DNA from 2 places in the Rhizobium sp. 01L419 genome. Region 1 is predicted to be linked to the other one. Evidence: riboswitches for the same ligand, from Rfam matches in the RefSeq annotation. Region 1 holds a riboswitch; the other holds the start of a gene.
What was found. A riboswitch is a leader RNA that binds a small molecule or an ion and turns the genes downstream of it on or off. The one in region 1 is predicted to bind S-adenosylmethionine.

Region 1 (4,012 bases):
CGTGCGCGTGCGTGGCACGATCGAGAGCCTCAACGGTGACACGCTGACGGTCAAGACCCGCGAGGGCAGCGATGCGACGGTGGCGCTTAAGTCTGGTTGGAAGGTCGCGGGTATCAGGAATGCGTCCGTCGATGACATCAAGGTCGGCGATTTTGTCGGCGTCGCCTCCTTGCCGAAAGGCACGGGTCCCGATGGCGCGATCGAAGTGCTGATTTTCCCGGCCGCGATGAAGGGCACCGGCGAAGGCAGCCGTCCATGGGATGTGCAGCCGAACAGCTCGATGACGAATGCGACCGTCAGCAATGCGGTCAAGGCCGTCGACGGCCACACGATCACGCTCACCTATCAAGGCAAGGAAAAGACCATCTCGATTGCCGAGGGTACGCCCATCGTCACCTTTGCGCCGGCAACGAAAGGCGACTTGAAGCCTGGCGCCGGCGTGATCGTCATGGCGGAAAGGGCAGCAGACGGCAGCATCTCGGCCGCGCAGGTCGCTGTCGGCATCAACGGCGTGATGCCACCTATGTAAGATTTCTTAGAGCTTTGTTTTCACGCATGCCGGACGCAAAACCGCTACACATCGTTGCTGGAATTGCTCTAGAGCGCCGGGGCGGCAGCTGCCGCGGCGCTTGATCCGGGAACCGAAGTTGCCGATTCTTCGTCCGATTTCGAGGGCAGTGCCTGCAGGTGCAGGGTGCGCGGGTGCAGCGCTTCCAGATAGGTTTCCGAGCGGCCGATATAGATCATGCCGGTGTCCGGCATGGTGGCGAGCAGCTTCGTCATCGTGCGCTGCCATTCCGGCTCCATGCCTTCGAGCACTTCATCGAAAACGGCCCAGCGCGGCTTGACGAGAAGCAGGCGAGCAAAGCCGATGGCCTTTTGCTCATCGGCATCGAGAAGCTTGTCCCAGCGCGCGCGGCTGTCGAGGCGGGCGATCAGCGAATGCAGGCCGGCAGCCTCAAGTGCGGCCTCGACGGTCGCCTTGTCATAGGCCTCGGGTTTTTGGGGGAAGGAAATTGCCTCGCGCAGCGTGCCGCCCGGCACGTAGGCGACCTGCGGGATGAACAGCATGTCGGCAATGGGCGGTAGGCCCATTGTGCCTTTGCCACAGGGCCAGAGGCCGGCCATGGCCTGGAAGAGCAGGCGGCGGTTCACGCTGTGATCGCCGTTGATCATGACTTTTTCGCCGGCCTTGATCGTCACATCCGCCTCGCGCATCCGGAAGCCGCCGCAATCCTCGATGTCTTCGCCAAGCTTGGCGAGGATGACGACATTCTTCAGCGTCAGCGTATCCGGCGCGGTTTCCTCATAAACGATGGTGTCTTTCAGATCGAAGCCATCGTCCATCTCCAGCAACGCCTGACGGAAATCGGTGACGCGCATCAGCGTGGCGCGCCATTCGGCAATCGGGCCGAAGTTGGCGACGTACCAGCGCAGCGCCGTATTGACCTGATTGAAGGCGCCGACCGACATCATCAACTGGCCGAAGGTCAGCCCGCCAGAAAAATAGGCTGGGGCTGCGACGATAATCGGGATGACGATGACCAGCCAGCCGTACCCTGCCGAAACCCAGGTCAGGTTGGTATTGGCAATGGCCAGCCGCTTGATGACGGCAAGAACATTGGTGATATCGCCGTTGATGCGCTTGCGCTCATTCTCCTCACCGCGCGCCACTGTGATCGCCGGCATGTTCTCATTGGCATGCATCAGCGCGAAGCGCAGTTCGGCCTCCTTCGAGAACCGGTCGGCATTGAGTTTGACGAGCTTGCGGCCGACGACCTGGCTCAATAGCGAGGCTGATGCGGCGTAGAAGATTGCTGCCCAGACCATATAGCCGGGAATGGTGAAGTTATAGCCGCTGATATGGAAGATGAAGCCGCTCGAAAGCTCCCATAGCACGCCGATGAAGCTGACGAGCAGGATGGTCGACTGCAGCAGTCCGAGCACAAGGCCGGTCGTGCTTTCCGCCAGATTCCGCGAATCCTCATGCAGGCGTTGGTCGGGATTTACGCCGATGATGCCGATGGTGGAAAGCTTCAGGGCGCGTTTGCGCTTCAGCCATTGATCGACGAGATCGCGGGAGAGACCTTCGCGCATATAAAGCGCGGTCATCTGGTTCAGCCAGGCCTGCAACACGTTGAGCAGCAGCAGAGCGCCGGCAATCATCGCGAAGACTTCGAGCTGCTTGAAGAATTCGCCGAGGTCACGGCGCTCGAGGGAATCATAGAAGGGCGCATTCCACTCATTGAGGATCACCTGTCCATAGGCGGTTGCCAGGATGATGACGACAAGCGTTATCGCAAGCAGCAGCACCCTGCCGCGAACCTCAGAATTCCAGAATGCGGAGAACATCACTCCAAGTCGATATGTCAGGCTGAGATCATACCCTACCCGGTCCTGACTCTGGATGCCCCTCCCCCTTTCAACGTCATTTGCCATTACAACTTTCCAAATCCGCCCATCCTTACATTAATAACATGGGGGCGTTACTGGTCCATCAACAGATTCCACCACCCATAAAGAAAGCGTGATGGCTTTTGCAGCTATCTGCATTGACAGTTGATTCGCAGCGAGACTGGCGCTATTTAAGGTGCCTCGTGGTGATTTGGCCGGCCGGCTTGCAGCCACGTTAAATAAATCGCTAAAGGGCCGCGTGCGGACCGGTAGCGATTCTTTCGCCGCCGGTTTTTTATTTTGATCGAGTTGACCGCAATGCCCATCAAGATCCCCGACACGCTGCCCGCCTTCGAAACCCTCGTGAACGAGGGCGTGCGGGTGATGACCGAAACGGTGGCGATCCGCCAGGATATCCGTCCCTTGCAGATCGGGCTGCTCAACCTCATGCCGAACAAGATCAAGACCGAGGTGCAGATGGCGCGCCTTGTGGGCGCGTCGCCGCTGCAGGTGGAATTCTCGCTGATCCGCGTCGGCAACCACAAGGCCAAGAATACGTCTGAAGAACATCTGCTCGCCTTCTACCAGACCTGGGAGGAAGTGAAGCACCGCAAGTTTGACGGTTTCATCATCACGGGCGCGCCGATCGAGACGCTGCCCTACGAGGATGTTACCTATTGGAAGGAAATGCAGCAGATTTTCGACTGGACCCAGACGAATGTGCATTCGACCATGAATGTCTGCTGGGGTGCGATGGCGGGGATCTATCATTTTCACGGCGTGCCGAAATATGAGCTGAAGGAAAAGGCCTTCGGCGTTTACCGCCACAGCAATCTCAAGCCCTCATCTGTCTATCTCAATGGTTTCTCTGATAATTTCGAGGTTCCTGTGTCGCGCTGGACCGAGGTGCGCCGGGCCGACATCGAGAAGGTCGATGGTCTTGAGATCCTGATGGAATCCAGCGAGATGGGCGTCTGTCTCGTGCACGAGGCGAAGGGCCGGCGGCTCTATATCTTCAACCATGTCGAATATGATTCCACATCGCTTTCGGACGAATATTTCCGCGACGTGAATGCCGGCGTGCCGATCAAGATGCCGCACAACTACTTCCCGCATAACGATTCCACGCTTGCGCCACAGAACCGCTGGCGCAGCCACGCGCATTTGCTTTTCGGCAACTGGATCAACGAGATTTACCAGACGACGTCCTACGATATCGAAGAGATCGGCTCGGACATCTGAGCGTCATCGGGCGGGCCTACAAATAACGCCGTCGCATTTCTGCGACGGCGTTTTGTTTTCCGGTTTGCCCGGTTGCGGTTTGCAGGAAATGGGGGCAGGTTCCGGTTTCTGGATCCTAGGGATGGAGTGAGCGTCGATCATGGCGGACAAGTTGGAACGGGAAGTTTTCGGACAGACGAAGGACGGCGAGACCGTCCATCGCGTCGTCATCCGCGGCGGCGGATTGACGGTCAAGGTGTTGAGCTGGGGTGCAGTCATCCAGGATATCAGGTTGGAGGGCCATGACTCACCGCTGGTGCTCGGCTTCGAGGATTTCGCAAGCTATCTCGCTCATTCTCCTTTCTTCGGCGCGACGCCGGGACGCTGTGCCAACCGT
Region 2 (4,012 bases), on a different contig from region 1:
TCGTCCGGATCGGATTGCTCCTCCAGATAGAACGGTTCGACAACCACTTCGATGTCTCGTGTGAGGGCGCGATACATGCCTTACACCTTAGTCAATATACGTTACCCGTATCTTATAACAGTCCTCATGCGTCAAGAAACGGAACAGTGAACGTGGCCCCGCCGCCCTCGGTCGGGCCGCCTTTTGTTCATTAAGCCTAACTCTCAGTGTTAATTTCAAGGCAAATGCCACGGCCACGGTGGTATTCCGCGGCCGTGCCAGGAGCGCCCTGCGTCCTTTCGGACGCACAAAGGAACGCTCTATCCCTTGAATCGACGGGTCAGGCCGAAACCGTTTCCAGTGCGCGGGCGAAATCCTCGATGAGATCGTCGGTGTCTTCGATGCCGGCCGAGAAGCGCACCGTGCCCGGCGAAATGCCGAGTTCGGCGCGGGCCTCGTCCGTCAGGTTCTTGTGCGTCGTCGTCGCCGGATGGGTGATCAGGCTCTTGGAATCGCCGAGATTGTTGGAGATCTTGACGATATCGAGCGCGTTCTGCAGCGCGAATGCCGCTTCCTTGCCACCCTTCAGCTCGAAGCAGACCAGTGTCGAGCCGCCGGTCATCTGCTTGGCGATGATATCGGCCTGCGGATGGTCCTTGCGGCCGGGATAGATGACCTTGGCGACCTTGCCCTGTTCGGCCAGGAAATCGGCGATCTTTGCCGCATTCTGCGTCTGCTGCTTGACGCGCAGCGGCAGCGTCTCGATGCCTTTCAGCAGCGTCCAGGCATTGAAGGGCGACATGGCCGGGCCGGTATGACGGAAATAGTCGTGCAGGTTCTCGTCGATCCATTCCTTGTCGGAAAGCACCACGCCGCCGAGGCAGCGGCCCTGGCCGTCGATATGCTTGGTCGCGGAATAGACGACGATATGGGCGCCGAGTTCCAGCGGCTTCTGGAAGAGCGGCGTCGCAAAGACGTTGTCGACGACGACCTTGGCGCCGATCTGGTTGGCGAGCTTGGAGACACCGGCAATATCGACCACTTCCAGCGTCGGATTGGTCGGGCTTTCCAGGAAGAACACCTTGGTCTTCGGCGTGATGGCCTTTTCCCAGTTCTCCAGGTAGCGGCCATCGACCAGCGTGCAGTCGATGCCATATTTCGGCGCCAGGGTCTCGACCACCCAGCGGCAGGAACCGAAGAGGGCGCGGGCGGCGACGATGTGGTCGCCGGCCTTCAACTGGCAGAGAATGGCGGCGGTGACGGCGGCCATGCCGGAAGCCGTAGCGCGGGCATCTTCCGCGCCTTCCAGCATGCACATGCGCTTTTCGAACATGTCATTGGTGGGGCTGCCGTAGCGCGCGTAGATGAAACCTTCGGTCTCGCCCTTGAAGCGCGCCTCGGCTGCTTCCGACGTATCGTAGACGAAACCCTGCGTGAGATAGATTGCCTCGGATGTCTCGCCATACTGGGAGCGGAGCGTTCCGCCGTGGACGAGTTGGGTTGCCGGGCGCCAGGTCTTGCTCATGCCATCACCACTTTCAAACAACAAAAAAACCGGCCGCAAAAGCAGACCGGTTTTCAACCCGGTCTTTTTAGCCACTTATTTAACGTGGCTGCAAGCCGACCGGCCAAATCACCACGGGATAAAATTGCAATACTGCCGTTCTGCGCTTGCGTCAATTCCCCGACTTTGGTTTTGTCGGCGGCAAATTATGGATGGAGCATGATGGCTCGCGAAACTGGAATTCTGGCCGACCGCGCGATTTCCGCGCTGTTTGAAACGGGGCGTCTTCAAAGCGAACGGGAGCTTGATCGTGATCAGATCCAGCCTGCGAGCCTGGATCTGCGGCTGGGCGCCAAGGCTTTCCGGGTGCGCGCCAGCTTCATGCCCGGCCCTTCTCACCTTGTCGCAGACAAGCTCGATCGGCTGAGCCTGCATGTCATTGATCTCGGCGAAGGCGCGGTGCTGGAAACCGGCTGCGTCTACATCGTACCGCTGATGGAGCGTCTCGATCTGCCAGCCGATATGTCTGCCTCTGCCAATCCCAAGAGCTCGACCGGCCGTCTCGATATCTTTACCCGCGTCATCACCGATTACGCGCAGGAATTCGACAAGATCCCATCAGGCTATTCCGGTCCGCTCTATCTCGAAATCAGCCCGCGTACTTTCCCGATCGTCGTGCGCCGCGGTTCGCGCCTGTCGCAGATCCGTTTCCGTGTGGGTCATGCTGTGCTCAGCGAACCGGAGCTCCTGAAGCTGCACGAAACGGAAACGCTGGTGGCTGCCAAGCAACCGAACGTATCCGGCGGCGGCATTGCACTGTCGATCGATCTGGCGGGCGACGAGGAGAGCCTGATCGGTTACCGCGGCAAACACCACACGGCCGTCGTCGATGTCGACAAGAAGGCCCAGCACGATATCTTCGATTTCTGGGAGCCGCTCTACAGCCGAGGCCGCAACGAACTGATCCTCGATCCTGATGAGTTCTACATTCTCGTCTCGCGTGAGGCCGTTCACGTCCCCCCGCATTACGCGGCGGAAATGACGCCCTTCGACCCGCTCGTCGGCGAATTCCGCGTCCATTATGCCGGCTTCTTCGATCCGGGCTTCGGCCATGCGCCGGCCGGCGGGCGCGGCAGCCGCGCGGTGCTGGAAGTGCGCAGCCACGAAGTGCCCTTCATCCTCGAAGACGGCCAGATCGTCGGCCGCCTGATTTACGAACACATGCAGGAGCAACCGGCGAGCCTCTATGGCTCAGGCCTCGGCTCCAACTACCAGGCCCAGGGCCTTAAGCTTTCGAAACATTTCCGCATCTGATCTGCGGTGATGCCGCGACTTGACAGCGGCGGCCATCTGTTGGAAGTCTCAAGTCATCAGGCGGGTGTAGCTCAATGGTAGAGCAGCAGCTTCCCAAGCTGAATACGAGGGTTCGATTCCCTTCACCCGCTCCAGCTTCCCCTTTCAATCTCTTCCGAAAATGTTGATCGGCCTGTATCGGCGATGCGCGATCGCCAACGTGCGGTCCGGACGGATGATATAGGTCTCCTCGACCTGCCGGCCGTACTGGTCGATGAAATCGTGCGGGAAGGTCGAGCCGACAGGCGACTTTGTCAGTTTCGTGCGCGGCTGGCCGTTATAGGTGATGCTGCCGGGAATGGGCTCGATGCCGGGACCCGTATATTCGACGGTCGTGCAGCCGGCGAGCGCCAGCGCGCCGATGAGGCCAAGTGCGATCAGTTTCATATTGGAAGCCTTTCTTTCCGCAGCACGGTGTCATTGTACCGCAAATTGCGAAAAGCTCACGATACAAACGGCGCACACGTCTTCAACCCTTCGAGAAGGGCGTTGCGACCATGGTCTACTGCTTTTCCGAAGTCGCTCGACTGATCTGCTCGACCGATCTGATTGCCGCTCGTGGCGCGATCTGCTAGAGCGGCAATGTCGAAAAAGGCAGGATCGGATGAGGTAAGCCCGGTCCCTTCCATCATCGGAAGCTCTGCTCCGTGTTTCACACGAGAACCCGCGACGTGGCCCGCATGCGAATGCGGGGTCCCGGCGGCATGCGGAGCGTTAAAAACGCACTCCTCCGGGATTTCATTTTCGAAGGAGACAGTCATGCGTTTGAACCATCTTGATTTCTACGTGCCCGATATCGCCGCTGCGGCCGATTTCTTCCTGCGTTATTTCAGTCTGGAATTGCGGGAGATGAACGAACGGATCGGGCGGGCGATCCTCTACGACGAGCAGGGCACAGAGATCGTTCTCAGTCGTCCGTTGCCGAAATTCGGCGGTGCCGATCAGGTCGAGCTGCAACGGCAGACCTATCATATCGGCTTTATCCTCGCTGAAAGATCGGATGTCGATCATCTCCATCTTCGCCTGGCGGCGGATGGTGCTGCCGTTTCCGGACCACCCGCTGCCATCCGCGGTGGCTGGCTGTTCTATTGCACGGCGCCCGGCAACGTGCTCGTCGAGGTCGGCTGGCGCCCACAAGCCTGAAAAGGCCTGAAACGAAAATGGGCGGCCGAAGCC

Region 2: another riboswitch for S-adenosylmethionine. It lies ahead of AC1DUP_RS07555 (O-succinylhomoserine sulfhydrylase); the one in region 1 lies ahead of metA (homoserine O-acetyltransferase MetA).

What each region holds. Positions count from the first base shown of each region.
Region 1 covers NZ_JBFTSM010000009.1:292,144-296,155, reverse strand. The annotation lists gene AC1DUP_RS19750 (DUF5666 domain-containing protein) at 1-529, shown strand, start outside; gene AC1DUP_RS19745 (ABC transporter ATP-binding protein/permease) at 598-2,439, opposite strand; SAM riboswitch at 2,588-2,665, shown strand; gene metA (homoserine O-acetyltransferase MetA) at 2,713-3,636, shown strand; gene AC1DUP_RS19735 (aldose epimerase family protein) at 3,776-4,012, shown strand, end outside.
Region 2 covers NZ_JBFTSM010000003.1:117,591-121,602, reverse strand. The annotation lists gene apaG (Co2+/Mg2+ efflux protein ApaG) at 1-77, opposite strand, end outside; gene AC1DUP_RS07555 (O-succinylhomoserine sulfhydrylase) at 320-1,504, opposite strand; SAM riboswitch at 1,551-1,629, opposite strand; gene AC1DUP_RS07550 (2'-deoxycytidine 5'-triphosphate deaminase) at 1,703-2,797, shown strand; tRNA gene AC1DUP_RS07545 (tRNA-Gly) at 2,858-2,931, shown strand; gene AC1DUP_RS07540 (hypothetical protein) at 2,942-3,223, opposite strand; gene AC1DUP_RS07535 (hypothetical protein) at 3,280-3,597, opposite strand; gene AC1DUP_RS07530 (VOC family protein) at 3,596-3,979, shown strand.